DNA from 4 places in the Nonomuraea fuscirosea genome. Region 3 is predicted to be linked to each of the others. Evidence: riboswitches for the same ligand, from Rfam matches in the RefSeq annotation. Region 3 holds a riboswitch; each other region holds the start of a gene.
What was found. A riboswitch is a leader RNA that binds a small molecule or an ion and turns the genes downstream of it on or off. The one in region 3 is predicted to bind cyclic di-AMP.
Positions count from the first base shown of each region.

Region 1: it holds a riboswitch for cyclic di-AMP, as region 3 does, so the genes downstream of both, OIE67_RS26075 (CHAP domain-containing protein) here and OIE67_RS28895 (C40 family peptidase) in region 3, are expected to answer to the same signal.
Region 2: it holds a riboswitch for cyclic di-AMP, as region 3 does, so the genes downstream of both, OIE67_RS45990 (C40 family peptidase) here and OIE67_RS28895 (C40 family peptidase) in region 3, are expected to answer to the same signal.
Region 4: it holds a riboswitch for cyclic di-AMP, as region 3 does, so the genes downstream of both, OIE67_RS05505 (coiled-coil domain-containing protein) here and OIE67_RS28895 (C40 family peptidase) in region 3, are expected to answer to the same signal.

Region 1 covers NZ_CP109074.1:5,702,394-5,706,556, reverse strand. Annotated here, with positions in the region: gene OIE67_RS26085 (hypothetical protein) at 1-136, opposite strand, end outside; gene OIE67_RS26080 (hypothetical protein) at 234-698, shown strand; gene OIE67_RS26075 (CHAP domain-containing protein) at 1,229-1,930, opposite strand; cyclic di-AMP (ydaO/yuaA leader) riboswitch at 1,943-2,079, opposite strand; gene OIE67_RS26070 (Gfo/Idh/MocA family protein) at 2,197-3,150, opposite strand; gene OIE67_RS26065 (aldo/keto reductase) at 3,248-4,069, opposite strand.
Region 2 covers NZ_CP109074.1:10,017,986-10,022,148, reverse strand. Annotated here, with positions in the region: gene OIE67_RS46000 (hypothetical protein) at 302-466, shown strand; gene OIE67_RS45995 (LuxR C-terminal-related transcriptional regulator) at 899-1,111, shown strand; gene OIE67_RS45990 (C40 family peptidase) at 1,161-2,204, opposite strand; cyclic di-AMP (ydaO/yuaA leader) riboswitch at 2,210-2,359, opposite strand; gene OIE67_RS45985 (amino-acid N-acetyltransferase) at 2,640-3,209, shown strand; gene OIE67_RS45980 (RDD family protein) at 3,295-4,163, shown strand, end outside.
Region 3 covers NZ_CP109074.1:6,330,971-6,335,133, reverse strand. Annotated here, with positions in the region: gene OIE67_RS28905 (NYN domain-containing protein) at 1-791, shown strand, start outside; gene OIE67_RS28900 (C40 family peptidase) at 875-1,849, shown strand; cyclic di-AMP (ydaO/yuaA leader) riboswitch at 2,383-2,548, shown strand; gene OIE67_RS28895 (C40 family peptidase) at 2,622-3,143, shown strand; gene OIE67_RS28890 (gluzincin family metallopeptidase) at 3,399-4,163, shown strand, end outside.
Region 4 covers NZ_CP109074.1:1,226,297-1,230,459, forward strand. Annotated here, with positions in the region: partial or broken gene OIE67_RS55355 (IS5/IS1182 family transposase) at 1-64, shown strand, start outside; gene OIE67_RS05505 (coiled-coil domain-containing protein) at 766-1,722, opposite strand; cyclic di-AMP (ydaO/yuaA leader) riboswitch at 1,728-1,869, opposite strand; gene galT (galactose-1-phosphate uridylyltransferase) at 1,938-3,017, opposite strand; gene OIE67_RS05515 (DeoR/GlpR family DNA-binding transcription regulator) at 3,014-3,793, opposite strand; gene OIE67_RS55360 (50S ribosomal protein bL37) at 3,950-4,027, shown strand; gene OIE67_RS05520 (nucleoside/nucleotide kinase family protein) at 4,091-4,163, opposite strand, start outside.

The DNA.
Region 1 (4,163 bases), 630 kb from region 3:
CGGCCGTCGCCTCGCTTACCTGCTGCTCCGGTGTACGTATCGCGCAGCTGCAACCCGCAGCGGCGGTAACCGGACCGGCGGAAACCAGGAACAGTGCCGTCGCCATGGAGAACGCCGCGAGCACGCGCATCATCATGCCTTCATGACGTGCCGCGGACGTGATCGGTTCGACATGATGTGCGCTGGGAGCGATCGGTCGCGGAGGAGCGTCGTTGAGCAGGACAGTACCGGTGATGTTCGGGGACGCGATGTTCTGGGCTTATGACGTGGCGCTCGGGGTTCTCTTCGTCGAAGCGGCGCGGGTCTGTGCGGAGGCGCCGGCGGATCCCCGGCCCTCGTGGTGGCCGGAGCTGGAGCAGGATCTCCGCACCCATGCGTTGGCCGGCAGCAGTTGCGCGGTCCTGCTGGACGGCTTCGGCGAGGACCGGCGACAGGTACTCCTGAACTGCGTCGTGGAGGCGGCTCGCCGGATCGAGGCCCGTGGCGGCGTGCACCGAGCCGAAGTCGCGACCTGGCCCGAACTGGAGGAGAGCGCTCCCGGCTTCCTGCGCGGTGCGGAGCACATCGACGCGGCTCCGCTGGTTGAGCTGGCAGAGGCGCTGGTCGATCTGGCTGCCGGTACGCTCCCTCCCGCTCCGGCTGAGCGGCATTGGTACTACGGAACGCCGGCGGGCCGGATCGTGCAGGGCGGATCGTGATGGGCTGCGAATCGTGCCGGGCGGCGGACAGGCTTAGCTGCCCATGCGCTGGTCATGGCCATTTGTTGATGTTGACGACCGGCACGGCCGTGTTGTAGCGAACGGCCCGGCTTGCTGCCCGGCGGTTACGGCTCCAGTCGCTCGCCACTGGTCGTTTGTCGGATCGCCCCGCCCACGGGACCGCTCGTCTCGGATCTTGATCTACTTTTCGACAGATCCCCATGTCCAGGCGGCTGCTGCCTCACCTCTGTGGGCTGATCGTTTGCTTCATCTTCCGCCGACGGCTTTCGGAGTCGTCGGGTAACCGGGGTCGGCCGGGTTCCACGGCGAGCGGAGCGAGCGGGGGGTTGGGGGATCGAAAGGGGGCGGCAGCCCCCCTTGGGGGATGCCGCCTGGAACCTCGTGGCGCGAAGCGCCCCCTTGTGGAAGGCCTTGTAGTTTCCCCCGAAGCCCCCGCGCGGGCCCCGTACCCCGGAAAGGCGCGAGCGCGCGCCCCACAGTGGGGCGCGCGCTCGTGTCGGCGGGGTTTGTCAGGCGGCGTATTCCGGGTAGCCGTAGCCGACGACCTGCGACTTCGGACGGATGCGCTCCTCGACCTTGCCGTTGCCGGTGTTGCCTTCGATCGTGGAGATGGTGCCGTTCTGGTTGTCCTTCACGACGAAGCCGACGTGCTGGATGTCGCTGAGGGACTTGCCGCCCTTCCAGGAGAAGAAGACCACGGCGCCGGGCTTGGCTTCGCTGCCGAAGCGGTGGTTGGCCTTGAACCACTTGGCGTGGGCGACGGTGTAGGCGTCCCAGCCGACCTGCGGGCGGGCGCCGGTCTGCTCGCCGACCCAGGAGACGAACATCGAGCACCAGGCGGCGTTCAGGTACGCGTTGCGGTTGCCGCCGTCGCGGGCGACGGTTTCGGCGGCGCGCTGGGAGCTGGCGTACCACTGCTGGTACTTGGTGCCGCCGCCCGAGGAGTCCTCGGAGGTGCCGATCTGGGCCTTGGCCAGGGACAGGACCTGGTCGGCCGTGACGTTGACCTTGGTCTCCTCGCTCTTGCCGCCGGCCTCGTGGGCGGCGACGGCGGTGTCCGGGTGCCTGGCGGCGGTGGCCGCGGCTACTCCGGTGGCGGTGTCGGCGTTGGCCGCGATGGGGGCGCCGAGTGCGGAGGCCAGGATGGTGGCGCCCAGGAGGGCGCGGGTGATGCCGGTTTTGGGTGCAGCGGTAAGACGGTACTTGGCCATCGAGGGGGTTACTCCTTGCTTCCATGCCGCTTACCGGGTTAGCTGACGGGTTCGGGCGTGGAAGCTGCCCTACGGCACCGAGGTGCCGATTCACCCCAAGGACGTGGGTCCCCGGTTCCGTACGAAGACGGATTCAGCGGTCACAGGACGATCCTGTGATCTTTCGTGCGATGGTCAGACATAGCCGGACAAACCGGGCGTATGCCTCAAGGTGCCTCATAAGGTAATACATGAGGCAAGAGGATTACAAATCCATAAAAGCGCAGTCAGGTGAGTTGTCTACGCGCGTCGGCCAGAAGTCCCATCATGGCAAGGGATTCATCAAGCGGCATGATCGAGGATTCGGTCCTGCCATCGGCCGTGGCGGCGCGGACTTCGCGAAGCTCCCCGGCGTAACCGTTGTCCGCCGGATCGAGCACGTGCTCTTCCGGCTCCATGGAGGGCCCGGTGAGGAGGATCCGCTCCGGCGCCCAGAACGGCGCCGGGATGTCCGCCCGCATCCGGGTACCCACAACGCTGGCCATGTTCGGGTAATTCCCCAGCAAGGAGGCCGCCACGAGAGCGTGCCGTCCGCCGGGGTAGAGCAACGTCCCGGCCACCTCCGCGTCCACCCCGGTCGGGGCCAGGGAGCCGGTGACGTGCAGGCCCGAGGGCGTGCCGAGGAGCAGCTGAGCCAGGCTGAACGGGTAGATCCCCAGGTCGAGCAGGGCGCCGCCGCCCAGATCGGGCGCCCAGAGCCGATGGGCGGGATCGTACGGGGCGGCGAAGCCGAACGTGGCCTGCACCGAGCGGAGGTCGCCGAAGCGCGGATCGGCCGCGATCGACTGGATGAGGGGGTTGAACCGCATCCACATCGCTTCCATCAGGAACACGCCCGCCTCGCGCGCCAGTCGCACCATCTTCTCGGCGTCGTCCACGCTCGCCGCCAGCGGCTTCTCGCAGAGCACGGCCTTGCCGGCCGCGATGGCGGCCTCGGCCACCTGGAGGTGCTGGGCGTGCGGCGTGGCCACGTAGACGGCGTCGATCGCCGGATCGGCGCACAGCCGCTCGTAGGAGCCGTAGGCCGACTCCGCCCCCAGCGTGGCGGCCAGGGCCTGCGCTCTGGCCAGGTTCCGTGAACCGACGGCGCCGACCCGCATGCCCGGTTCGGCGGCGATGGCCGCCCCCACGGTACGCGCGATGCCGCCGGTCGCCGCTATTCCCCAGGTGAATTCTCGCACGCCGCAGATCGTACAGGAAAGGTAAAAAGATGGTTATGTGGGGATAAATCGGGACAGCCCCAATGTCTCTCCTGTCACAAAAGCGGTGAAGCGCCAATCACGTCACGTTGAACGTGTCCGGGTCAGGACCGATCCGCTGCCCCCTGTTCATCGCCCCGATGGCCGCCATCGTCTCCGTGTCGAGAATGAAGTCGAACACGTCGATGTTCTCCTTGATCCGCGCCGGCGTCACCGACTTCGGGATGACCACGTTCCCGAGCTGCAACTGCCAGCGCAGCACGATCTGCGCCGGCGTCCTGCCGCACTTCTCCGACAGCACCGTCAGCGCCGGGTCGGTCAGCAGACCCTTGCCCTGCCCCAGCGGGCTCCACGCCTCGGTGATCATGCCGTTGGCCTCGTGAAAAGCGCGTAGCTCGCGCTGCTGCAGGTACGGGTGCAGCTCGATCTGGTTGATGGCCGGCGTGATGTCGGTCTCCTCCATGAGCCGGGTGAGCGCGCCGACGGTGAAGTTCGACACGCCGATGGCCTTGGCGCGCCCGTCGCGGTAGATCCGCTCCATGGCCTTCCATGCCTCGACGTACTTGTCCTGCCGCGGCACCGGCCAGTGGATGAGGTAGAGGTCGATGTGGTCCAGCCCCAGCCGGGTCAGGCTCTCGTCGAAGGCGGCCTCGGCACGGCCGTGGTCGCCGTTCCACAGCTTGGTGGTGACGAACACCTTCTCGCGCGGCAGCCCGCTCGCGCGGACGGCCCGGCCCACCCCCTCCTCGTTGCCGTACGCGGCGGCCGTGTCGATGTGGCGGTAGCCGGCCTGGAGCGCGGTGGCGACCGCCTGCTCGGCCTCGTCGGCCGGCACCTGGAAGACGCCGTACCCCAGCTGCGGGATCTGCACGCCGTCCGTGTTGAGCAAGAGCGAGTTCATACTCCCCATTGTTCATGCCGCGTTCCGGCCGGCTTAAGCCGGCCGGGCTACCTTGAAGCGGTCGTGAACGGCCCATCACCCCGCTGGGAGGGCA
Region 2 (4,163 bases), 3.7 Mb from region 3:
GCCCTGTGTCCCTCCAGGGCCGGTGGCCGGCGACTCGCGCCCGCTCAGCTCCTGTATCCGCGTCTGCGCGCTCGGGGGCTCGTCTCCCGGGCGCTCGCGGCGGAGTGCGGCGAGCTCGCGGAAGTGGTCGCGAAACTCCCTTTGGGCCTGCCCGGTTTCCGATCCGAGCTCCGCTGTAAGCATCGGGTCAAGGCTGCGCGCCAGGATCTCACTCCAGCCGCGGCAGCGTCCGTGGTCCTCCTGGGGCGCCTCGGGCCCCTCGCTGATCACCATGACCGGAAGTGGCCGGGCCGGAGCGGACATGAGGCCGCTCCCGCCGGGCGGCGCGACGATCGGGCCGGCGGTGGCGGTCTCGACGCGCGGGCGCGGGCGCTGGAACATGCGGGGAGTGAACGCCCTGCTCGCCGGGGCGGGCAGCCCGGTGTGGTCGGACGGGTCCGTCCACAGGACGGACACGGCCTGCTGACCTGCGGCTGCGTTCTCCACGGGCGCGGCGCCGCGGCCGGAGCCGGGATCGCGGACCAGGGTCGCGCGTGGTGGCTGCGAGTGATCCCGCCACGCGTGCGGAACGACGTGGCCCGCGCGCGCGTCTCGTGGAGACGGGGATAAGGATCACGCAGAAATTCGCGGTCGAATGGAGCAAAACCCAGCGCGTCCGCCGCGTTCGTCATTGCCGGATCCCGGCCTGCCGGAAGGCTCGATGACGTCGTTCATCGTACGACGATCATTGGCGACATATCGCGAGTGCGTCATATATATCGGATCATGTCAATAGCGCTCGTCAAGAGCGCGGATTGTCATGCTTGACGACCTTTCCAGGATGCGTTTACCGTCTGCGAGGAGCGACTTCGGCCCGCTTGAGAGGCCCAAGTTCAGCTGTTGGGGGGGAGGGCTCCCGATGGATTTGCTCACGGAAGGCGTTGAGTTGAGCCATGCCGACCTTGCGTTGCTGGCGGAGCTGGCCAAGGGAGTCACGGTCGACCGGGTGGGCAGACGTCTTGACATCAGTGGCCGTACGGTACGCCGAAGATTACGGGGTATCTGCGACCGCATCGGCGTGGCCACGGCGATCGAGGCGGTCGCCTGGGCGGCCCGCCGCCAGTTGATCTAGCGACGGGCGAGGGGCGCCCGCGGCGGCGGGTACGGGCGTGGGTACGGGCTCAGTCGGCGATGCGTACGGCGCCGGCGAACGGCCGGTTGGCGAGCGAGGCGATGCGCACCACGTCGCCGGTCCGCGGCGCGTGCACCATCATGCCGCCGCCCAGGTAGATGCCGACGTGGTGCAGGTCGCCGTAGAAGAAGACCAGGTCGCCGACGCGCATCTCCGAACGGGTGACGTGCCGGCCCGCCGTCCACTGGCTGCCGGTGTAGTGCGGCAGTGAGATGCCCACCTTCTGGTAGGCGGCCATGACGAGGCCGGAGCAGTCGTAGGAGCTCGGCCCCTCGGCGCCCCAGACGTACGGCTTGAGCTGCTGCGTGAGCGCCCAGCGGGCGGCCTGGGCCGCCTTGCCGGCGCCGACGATCGGCAGGTCCACGCGCGTGGCGCGGGTGCCGGGCCGTCCGGCCTCGCCCAGCGCCCGGCTGAACAGGTTGCTCTCGACCTTGGTGACCAGCTTGGTGATCTTGTCGCGCTTGCCGCCCAGCTCGTCGACGAGCTGCTCGACCTCGTCGATGCGGGACTTGGCGCCGGCCCTGGCCCGCTCGGCGGCCGCCCTGGCCTTGGTGACGGCGTTGACCGCCTCGCCCTGCTGCTGCTCCAGCACGTACGTGGTGGCGGCGCGGTCGAGGAAGGTGTCGGGGTCCTTGGAGGTGGTGAAGGCCAGCACCCGGCCCAGGCCGCCCGTGATGTAGGCGTTCTCGGCGAGCATGGCGGCCTTGGCCCGCTTGGCGGCGAGATCGGCCTCACTGGTGGCCAGGGTCTTCTTCGCGGCCTCAGCGGCCTTCTTGGCGGTCTTGAGCTTCTCCCGCTGGCCGTTGTACTGCTCGCTCAGCGTCTCGATCTCGGTGTGCATCTTCTCGACCCGCTTGGCCAGCTCCTTGAGCGAGGGTTTGGGATCGGCGGACGCGGAACCGACGGGGATCGCGATGAGGAACGCGGCGATCGTGACACTCACCACACCGAAGCGGTGCGGCCGCCGAGACCGTTCCGGAGGGCGGGCGTGCTTGCCCGCCGTCTTCCCCCCACCGTGGTGCGTGCGCTTCACCAACCAGCTCCTCTCATGGACGCCTACCGGGTTAGCTGACGGGTTCGGGCCGGAGCAGCCCTACCGAACGATTCGGATTCACCCCAGTGGTGACGATGGGGGTCGTCACCGGCGGGTCCCCGGCTTCCCTCGCGGGAATTGGGCGTGTCTCTCACGTTGCGACACGTGGGGGACATCGTCGCAGGACACTAATGCACTCCGGGTTCGTGCTCAACCAGAACTGCCGAGTCTGTAGAGGTTTCACAACCGAAGGGTCACAAGGTGATCTCGTGCCCCCTCGTACAGAAGCGACTTTATGTCCCCTTTGCCCTTGCTTCCGCCGCGCCCGCGGGGCCGGCGCCAGGGGCGCGCCCATATGACCGGCCCATGTAACAGGATGGGCCGGGACATGGCAGTTAGGGCCGAGCCGTAATGACATCTGTACTCTGGAGAGCCATGGAGCAGGTGGCCGAACTGACGATGCCCGAGACCGCGGTGGTGGTCCGGCGTGCCCGCACGCCGGACGTGCGCGCGGTCAGGAGGCTGGTGGACACCTACGCGGGCGCGGGCTCGCGGCTCCTGGAGAAGGCCACGGTGACCCTGTACGAAGACGTGCAGGAGTTCTGGGTCGCCGAGCGGGGCGGGCAGGTGGTCGGCTGTGGCGCGCTCCACGTGCTGTGGGAGGACCTCGCCGAGGTCCGCACCGTGGCCGTGGATCCCGAGTGCCGGGGCATGGGCGTCGGCCACCGGATCGTCTCGGCGCTGATACAGCAGGCGACGGATCTGGGTCTGCGGCGTGTATTCTGTCTAACTTTTGAGGTCGATTTCTTCGCGAGACTCGGGTTTCGCCCGATTCAGGGCACCCCCGTCTCACCCGAGGTGTACGCCGAACTTCTCGCCTCCTACGACGAGGGCGTGGCGGAGTTCCTCGACCTGGAACACGTCAAACCGAACACCCTGGGCAACACCCGCATGCTGCTCCATCTGACATCGGGTGACGCGGACCTTGACCAGATGGAAAGGTGATTGTTGATACCTATGTCGATACGTTGGGCAGCACAGGCATGTGTCCTGACACGTGCCACATGCGCACTCGAAGCGAGGTGACACGGTGAGCACCGGACAGCCGCCGTATCCACAGGACGACTCCGGAGAAAACTCTGCCCCCGGCACCCCTTACGGGCAGCAGAACTCGGGCCGCCATCCCGGCGAGCCCGATCCCGACGTCACTGTGGTCGGCTACCGGGCGGACGACGCCTACGGGCAGCAGCCCCAGTACGGTCAGCAGCAGGGCTACGGACAGCAGCAGCAGTCCCAGCCCGGCTACGGCCAGCAGGGCTACGGCCAGCAACAGCAATACGGCCAGCAGCAGCCCCAGCACGGTCAGCAGCAGGGTTATGGACAGCAGCAGCAGTCGCAGCCCGGCTACGGCCAGCAGGACCAGTACGGTCAGCAGCAGGGCTACGGGCAGCAGCAGGGCTATGGACAGCAGCAGCAGTCCCAGCCCGACTACGGCCAGCAGGCGCAGTACGGGCAGCAGGGCTACGGCCAGCAGCCCCAGTCGGGTCAGCAGCCGCAGTACGGTCAGCAGCAGCAGTCGCAGCCCGGCTACGGCCAGCAGGACCAGTACGGTCAGCAGCAGGGCTATGGACAGCAGCAGCAGTCCCAGCCCGACTACGGCCAGCAGGCGCAGTACGGGCAGCAGGGCTACGGCCAGCAGCCCCAGTCGGGTCAGCAGCCGCAGTACGGCCAGCAGCCCCAGTCCGGCCAGGACCAGTACGGCCAGCAGCAGGGCTACGGCCAGCAGCAGGGTTACGGGCAGCAGCAGCAGTCCCAGCCCGACTACGGCCAGCAGGCCCAGTACGGGCAGCAGGGTTACGACCAGCAGCAGGCTTACGGTCAGCAGGGCTACGGTCAGCAGCAGCAGTCGCAGCCCGGCTACGGCCAGGGCTACGACCAGCAGCAGGCCTACGGCCAGCA
Region 3 (4,163 bases):
GCAAGCTGCACGACGCCCGCGAGCGCGCGAAGGGCGCGGTGCGCCGAGCCGAGGAGATGGAGCAGGCCGCCGAGGAGGCCAGGCACGCCGCCACCGCCGCCGGCAGCGCGGGCGAGTCCGAGCTGCGCCGGCTGCGCGAGCGGCTGGCCGACGTGGAGAAGCAGCTCGAAGCCTCACGCCGGGCCGCCCGCGAGGGCAGGAGCATCGAGGACGCCCGCGTACGGGTGCTGCTCGACGCGCTGCAGGACGCCTCGGCCGGGCTGCGCCGCGAGCTGGCCCTGCCCACCACGATCAGCCGGCCGGCCGACTCTGTCGCCGCGGTCACCGGCGAGCGCCCCGGTGTGCGCGGCGTCCCCGCGCGGGCCCTGGCCGACGATGACCCGCAGCTGCTCGACCAGCTGCTGGCCCTGCCCCAGGTGCACCTGATCATCGACGGCTACAACGTCACCAAAACCGGCTACGGCACCCTCACCCTGGCCGACCAGCGCAACCGGCTCATGACCGGGCTCGGCGGGCTGGTGGCGCAGACCAGGGTCGAGGTGACCGTGGTGTTCGACGGGGCGGAGCTGAACGCCCCCGTGCAGGTGACGGCCCCTCGCGGGGTGCGGGTGCTGTTCAGCGCGCCGGGGGAGATCGCCGACGACCTCATCCGCCAGCTCGTCCGCGCCGAACCGCCGGGCCGGGCCATGGCCGTGGTGTCGTCGGACCGCGAAGTCGCCGAGTCTGTCAGGCGGATGGGCGCCAGACCCGTTCCGTCAGGTTTGCTGCTGCGCAGGCTCGGTCGCGCCTAAGTTACGAAATGGCGGTTTTGGTGAACCACACCCGCCACTTCTGTACTATTTCGCCCCAGATATAATCCCTGGGAGGCGACACAGTGAGGTTTGGCCGGGTGCCGGTGGCCACGGGTCTCGCGTTCGGGCTGATGCTGATCCCCATGGGGGCGGCCACAGCTGACCCCAAGCCCACGCTCGCGCAGGCGAAGGCCAAGCTCGACAAGCTCAACGACAAGGCCGACAAGGTCGTCGACCGCTACAACACGGCGACCGAGCGCTACAAGAAGGCCAGGTCCACGTACGGCGAGCTGAACACGAGCTACAAGCGCAAGCTCGCGACGGTCGCGGACCTGCGGGCGGAGGTCGTCGGCATGGCGGTCTCCAGTTACCAGGCCGGCAACGACGTCACCTCATGGCCCGGTATCTTCGGCTCTCCCGACCCGCAGGACATGCTCGCCGGGCTGGCCCTGGCCGGGCAGGTCTCGCAGGAGAAGGCCGAGAAGTTGGCGGCCTTCGACCGGGAGAACCGGGGCCTGAAGGTCGAGCGCGGCAAGGCGCAGAAGGCGCTGCAGGACGCCGACAAGGAACGCGACGCGGTCGAGAAAGAACGCTCGGAGATCCTGAAGCTGATCAAGGATCAGAAGAAACTGCTGGAGAAGCTGGGCGCCTACAATCCGGGCAACCCCAACAGCGTGGGCCTCAAGTACACCGGCCCCGCCTCGGGCAGCGCGGCGGCGGCCCTGCGGTTCGCGTTCGCGCAGGTGGGCAAGCCCTACCGGTTCGGCGGCACGGGCCCGGGCGCGTACGACTGCTCAGGGCTGACCCAGGCGGCCTGGCGGGCGGCCGGGGTCTCGCTGCCCCGGACGACGTGGCAGCAGTGGTCGTGGGGCGCCAGCCGCAAGGTGGACATCAAGTCGCTGCAGCCCGGTGACCTCATCTTCAGCGCGGGGCTGGGGCACGTCAGCATGTACGCGGGCAACGGGCAGATCGTGCACGCGCCGCAGACGGGCGACGTCGTCAAGGTGGTCAAGCTCTCGGCGTACGGCAGCACCCTGGTGGGGGCCGTCCGCCCGTAACGCTGGTTTCCGGTCCCGCCGTCTCGCCGTTCGCGGCTTCCGGCGGGACCTTTTTTCTGCCTTCCGTTACTATGGATCATCGTTTCAACGACGGCTTCGTGCAGTGAAAGTCTTTCTTGATCTGCTGCGATGCCTACGGTTCCTGCCGTACATATGCGGATATTTCCCGTGCTCTCCCGCAAGGCGGTCACAAGCCTCGGGAGCGCTCCCAGGTGGAGAACGCATGATTTAGGCGTGAAATCTGTGACATAAGCGACAATTGGGACCTGACAATCTTGTGTTCGCGCAAGTGTGAGCAGGGTCACATTTCCATAACAGAACCTGGTGTTCCAGCAGGGGTTTCGAATCTGACAAGGTCCTCTGTCTGATCTTTACAGCCAGGCTCACGCTTTGCCGATCCTTGAACTTTGCGCGTAGCTTCTGGCGTCGTCGCGGTGCACAAGCCATGGCGCCGCGAACCCGCATCGGTCCCCTCCCGATGTGAGACAGATAGAGATCCGCCGGTCGTCCCCCGATATCCCCATGTTCATCGGGGCTTCGACCTGCCGAATCCGTGCAGCCAGGAGGCACGGAGCCGGGGACCCAGCGATCCCACGTTTCCCCAGGGATCAGGGGTGAATCGGCGCGCGTATCGCGCCGTAGGGCGACTTCCAGGCCCGAATCCGTCAGCTAACCCGGTAGGCGTTCGTGGAAGACACAAGGAGAAATCCTGTCCAGCTCCCTGCAGAACCCCCGTCTGTCCCGCCTTGCCCTGAGTGGCGTAGCGCTCACCATGACCGTGACGGCCGGAGGTGCCATCCTCCATGCCCCAACGGCTCAGGCGGAGACGACGAGCGAATCGACCGTCACGACGGTGAAAGCGGAAACCACCGCTAAGACCTCGAAGAAGGTCACGGCCGCCCAGCGAAGGGCAGCCAAGGTCGCTCGGCAGCAAGCGAAGGCCCGCAAGGCCGTCGCCGTGGCCAAGAACCAGATCGGTGACCCGTATCGGTACGGAGCCACAGGTCCTGGTTCGTTTGACTGCTCCGGTCTCGTCCAGTTCGCCTGGAAACGAGCCGGGGTGAAGCTCCCGCGGGTGGCGAGCAGCCAGTTCGCCCGCATCAGGAACAAGATCTCCTGGCGGCACCTGAAGCCCGGTGATCTCATGTTCTTCAGCGGGCTCGGTCACGTCGGCATGTACGTCGGCAAGGGCAAGATGATCCACTCGCCTCGGACAGGCGAACGGGTGCGCATCGACAAGCTGGGCGGTTGGCGCAGGTCGTCATTCGTCGGCGCGGTCCGTCCCGGCATGTGAAGAAGCCCCGCCCGGATCCACGGAGACTTTCCCGGACCCGGACGGGGCTCTCGCACGTCCAGACCATCCCCACGGAGCCACCCCGCTGGGCTCCCCACCCGCCCGGAGCCACTCCACAGGGCTCCCCACTCGTCCGGAGCCACCCCGTCGGGCTCCCCGCCCGTCCGGGGTCACCCCACGGCACGCCGGCATCCGGAACGCCGGTGCGGCCCGGCCGGGATGAAGCCCGTGCGGGTCCGGCTACGATCGGGCTTCGTGTCCGAGCAGGTGAGCCGACGAGCCGTGGTGGCCGGCCTGCTGCTCCTCGCCTCCGGCGGCGCGCCGCTCCCCGACTCCCCGATCCTTCCCCCGGAGGCCCGCGACCTCTGGCCGGGCCGCGACACGGTGATCCGCCGCGGACGGCACGCCACGATCGTGGGCCACGGCAGTGGTGACGACGGCCGCGACGGCAGCGATGGCGGCGGGCTGGAGGAGATGGCGGCTCGGGCCGACAGGGCCGGGCTCAGAGTGGGCCTGGTGCTCGGCAGACCCGTGCGCCCGCTGGTGATCGTGCCGGAATCCGCCCAGGAGGCCGCCCGCCTGGCGCGCGTGGCCCGGGCCGACGGGCTGGCCGCGCTGGCCGACGGCGGGCGCGTGATCATCGTTCCCGAGCTCTTCGCCACCCTCACCCCCACGGGTAAGGACGTGGTGCTCGCCCATGAGCTCACCCACGTCGTGGCGGGCACGGACGGCCTCCCCGTCTGGCTGTACGAAGGGTTCGCCGACTACGTGGGCTACCGCGACGCCGGGCTGCCCGTGATGACCGTCGCCGCAGAACTCGCCGCCGAGGTACGGGCCGGACGCCTGCCGGACGCACTGCCAGGCCCCGCTGACTTCGCGATGGACGATCGGGACCCGGCGCGGCCGGCGCGGGCGTACCAGGAGGCGTGGCTGGCGTGTCGCTTCCTCGCCGGCCGGTTCGGTGAGGAGACCCTGGTGAGGCTCTACCGTGCGGCCAGGGCCTCCGGAGCCGACCGGGCG
Region 4 (4,163 bases), 5.1 Mb from region 3:
CATCCACGAAGCATTCATGACCCTCGCCGCGGCGATCATCTGCTGGCGACGCCTCGTCTGCTGATCTTTCTGTTAGGACCTCTAAGTTGGAGAGGGCGGCCTGGGCGTTGTTCGTCGCGAGAATGGCCTCGCGCAGCGGCATCAGTGTCCCTGCGATGCTCCCGTCAGGCCCCGTGAGCAGGGTGTCCACGCGGACGGCGAGCATGCAACCGAAGCGCGCCGGAACATCACCGATGCCGGTGTGCCGACCACGGTCGCGCCGACCACAGATCGCGCAGGACACCTCGGGTGCCTGATAGCACGCAGGGCAGATGTCAGGGCTGATGTCAGTGGCTTTCAGCGCGACACGGCGGGATCGTCCGCAGACCCCGCAGGGGCGACGAGGACGTGCATAGCACCGGGAGCAGAGGACGCGGTTGGTGTCGCTGCGGCCGTCCGGAACCACGACGGGCGGCGCCGGCTCGCCGCAGTCGGAGCAGGTTACCTTTGCCGTGAATGCCGCGAACCGCCGCACCAGATCCACCCGCGTCTTGATCGTCGAGGCCGCCGGCAGCCGCGCCCGCTGCTGCCGCTCCCACTCCGTCAGCATCCCGGTGAACACCGCGTCCTGCGGGTGCAACGGCACCACGACACCGTCCACGAGCACCAGGTGTGCGGCACCCTCCACTGAGACCCGTTGGAGTGCGTCACCCTGCAGACCGACGACCGGCTAAAACGCCTTCTTCAAGAGCGCGAATAGCTCATCAGATGCTATTCGTCCCCTTTTCAGTTCATCGAGATGTGCACGTGGTCGTAGTGGTTCTCGGTGATGCTGCCGCGGTCGGACATTGTGCGCCAGCCCGATCCCTGGTTGATCCGCTGCTTCCAGATCACGTACTTGACGCCCAGCTTGCCCTTGTTCGCCAGCGCCCAGTCCGCGAGCCGGTCGCCGAGGGCGTTGTTGGCGGCCGACGGCATCGAGCCGCCCGTGCTCATCATGAAGTCGCAGGCCCGGCCCAGTGGGTGCTCGCCGCTGGAGCCCGCGCGGAAGCAGCCGACGGAGAACGGCAGCGCGAAGTTCTTCGCCACCTGCTCCTTCATCAGCTGGGTACGCGGGGTGATGTGCTCGGCGCCGGACGGCAACTGGGGCGCCCACGAGCCGTCGGAGTTGCGGCCCGACCCGAACGGCACCAGGTCCTTGAGCTTGTCCTCGATGTCGTCGATGAGGTCCTCGGCGTCGTCGCGCTGCTCGTCCACCGCGGCCGCGTCGGTCTTGATCTTGGTCGCCAGCGCGGCGGCCTCCTTGCTCGCCTTCACTTTGTCGTCCTTGGCCTTGGCCACGCTCTGCACGATCGCCTGCTGCTCGGCCGTCAGCTGTTCGAGCATGGCGGCGCTGCTGCCGTTCTCGGGGGTCAGGAAGACGGGCAGCGACGGATCGGCGTTCTGGTAGCGCAGGCGGGCGATCTCGGCGACCCGCTGCTGGGCCGTGACCAGCGTCTGCTCGGCGGCGGCCACCCTGGCCTTGGCCGCCTCGGCGGCCTGCTGGGCCTTGGCCAGCTCGACGCGCTTGAGATTGTACTTCTCGATGAGCTTGTCGACCTTGGTGTTGAGCTGTTTGAGCTGCGCCCGGAGCTTCGCCTCCGAGGGTTTGGGGGCCGCGGACGCCGGCATCGCCGGCATGACGGCGACGGCGGCGGCGGTGATCAGACCGATGGCAAGAGTCGCGGGGGACGAAGCCGCCACGTAGGTGTTCCTCTCCCTCTGCCGGCCGGGTTAGCTGACGGGTTCGGGCATGGGAGTGCGCCCTACCACCGAAGCGGATTCACCCCAGGTGCGGTTTCGGGTCCCCGGCTCCCGGGCCACGCGCCCGGGATTAGGCAAGCTACGGCTGTTGTGGCCGGTGCTTATGGGGATATTAGTGGTAGATCACGAGTCATGCGACCTTAAGCAGAAATCAATTAGTGATCTACCTGTGACCGAAGCATGAGCGCCGCCTCCTCCGGCAGCACGTCGTTGACGAAGGCGCCCATCGCCGACTCCGAGCCGGCCAGGAACTTCAGCTTGTTCGGCGCCCGCCGGATGCTGAACAGCTCCAGGTGCAGGTACGCCAGCTCCCTGTCCTGGCGTACGGGCGCCTGGTGCCAGGCCGAGATGTACGGCATCACCACGCCGAACAGCCCGTCGAAGGCCCGCAGCACCGAGGTGTAGAGGGGGGCGAACGCCGCCCGCTCCTCCTCCGTGAGCGCCGCCAGATCGGGCACCTGCCGGTGCGGATACACGTGCACCTCGAACGGCCAGCGGGCGGCGGCCGGCACGAAAGCCGTCCACAGCTCGTTGGCGGCCACCACCCGAGTCCCCGCCTCCCGCTCGGCGGCCAGCACGTCGGCGAAGAGGTTGCCCGGCCCCCGATGGCGGGCAGCCGCGCCGAGTTGCAGCTTGGTCTTGGGCGTGACGTACGGGTAGGCGTAGATCTGGCCGTGCGGATGCGCGAGCGTGATGCCGATCTCCTCGCCCCGGTTCTCGAAACAGAAGACCTGCTCCACGCCCTCGATCCCGGACAGCTCGGCCGTGCGGTCGGCCCACGCCTCCATGACCAGCTCCACCTGGGCGTCGGAGAGCCGGGAGAAGGAGGAGGAGTGGTCGGAGGTGAAGCACACCACCTCACACCTCCCCACACCCGGACGGACCTCACTCAGCCCGCCCACTTCCTGATAAGTCCCGAAATTTGTGGAGAAAGAGGGGAAGCGGTTCTCGAACACCACCACGTCGTAGTCGTACGACGGGATCTCCGTCGACCGCTCGTCCGTCGACGGGCACAGCGGGCACTCGGACGCGCCGCCGGTCGGCAGGAACGTCCGCGTCTGCCGGTGCCCGGCGACCGCGATCCACTCCTCGGTCAGCGGGTCGTAGCGCAACTCGGAGGCCACCGGCCGGGGGTCGAGCGGCCGCCGGTCGATCGCGCTCCTGTCGGCGTCGTCGCGCCGGTCGAAGTAGATCAGCTCTCGGCCGTCGGCCAGGTGGGTGATGGTGCGCTTCACTGCGAGCCCTCCGCGATGATCAATTGCCCGGCCCGTTCGGCCAGGTCCGTGCGTGCGTCCTCGGGCAGCCCCGCGTCGCTGATGACCACGTGGGCCTCGCTCAGCTCGGCGATGGTGCTGATGCCGACCGTGTTCCACTTCGTGTGGTCGGCCGGGACGACCAGCCGGGTCGCCGCCGTCACCAGCTCCCTGTCGGTCTCCGACTCCAGCAGGTTGGGCGTGGTGAACCCGGCCCGCACGCTCATCCCGTGCACGCCGAGGAAGAGCGTGTCCACGTGCAGCCGCCGGATCGCCGCCACCGCGACCGGCCCCACCAGCGCGTCGGACGGCGTACGCACCCCGCCGGTCAGCACCACGGTGCGATCGGCGCGCGGGTTGCGGTGGAAGACCTCCGCGACCGGGATCGAATTGGTGATCACGGTCAGGTCGGGCACGCCGATCAGATGATGGGCCAGCGCCCACGTGGTCGTCCCCGCCGACAGCGCCACGGCCGTGCCGGGCCGGACGAGGCCCGCCGCCTGCCGCGCGATGGCCTCCTTCTCTTGCTGCTGGCGGGCGGACTTGGCGGTGAAGCCCGGCTCCTCGGTCGATCCGGGGCCGAGCGCGGTCGCGCCGCCGTGCACCTTCTCCAGGAGCCCGCGTTCGGCGAGCACCTCCAGGTCCCGGCGGATCGTCATGTCGGAGACGCCGAGCTCGCGTACGAGATCGGCCACCCGGACGCCGCCGTGGCTGCGCACGCGTTCGAGAATCGCCTGCTGACGCTGCTGTGCGAGCACGCCCGCTCCTTCCAACAGATTCCACCAAATTATGACACGGAATTGTTGGGGAATGTTAGTTCGCCGGGACCACTTGCGCTGGTCAGCGCGGGGAGAGACGTTGGGAACTCATGCCCGTACCGGATCACCCGTTCTCGATCACCGGGAGGCGAGCTCATGGCCAGGCGCGCACGCAAGGGCAAGGCACGCAAGAAGAAGAAGGCGAACCACGGCAAGCGCCCTACCGCGCGATGACGGCCGGGTGGCCGCCGACCTTCCCCTTCCGAGGCGGCCACCACGGCTCTTCCCGGTGGCTGATCAGGTTCCGGCCGCGTTTTCGACCAGGACGGCCGGCCGCCGCGGATGATCGGCCCGTACGACTACGTCCGCC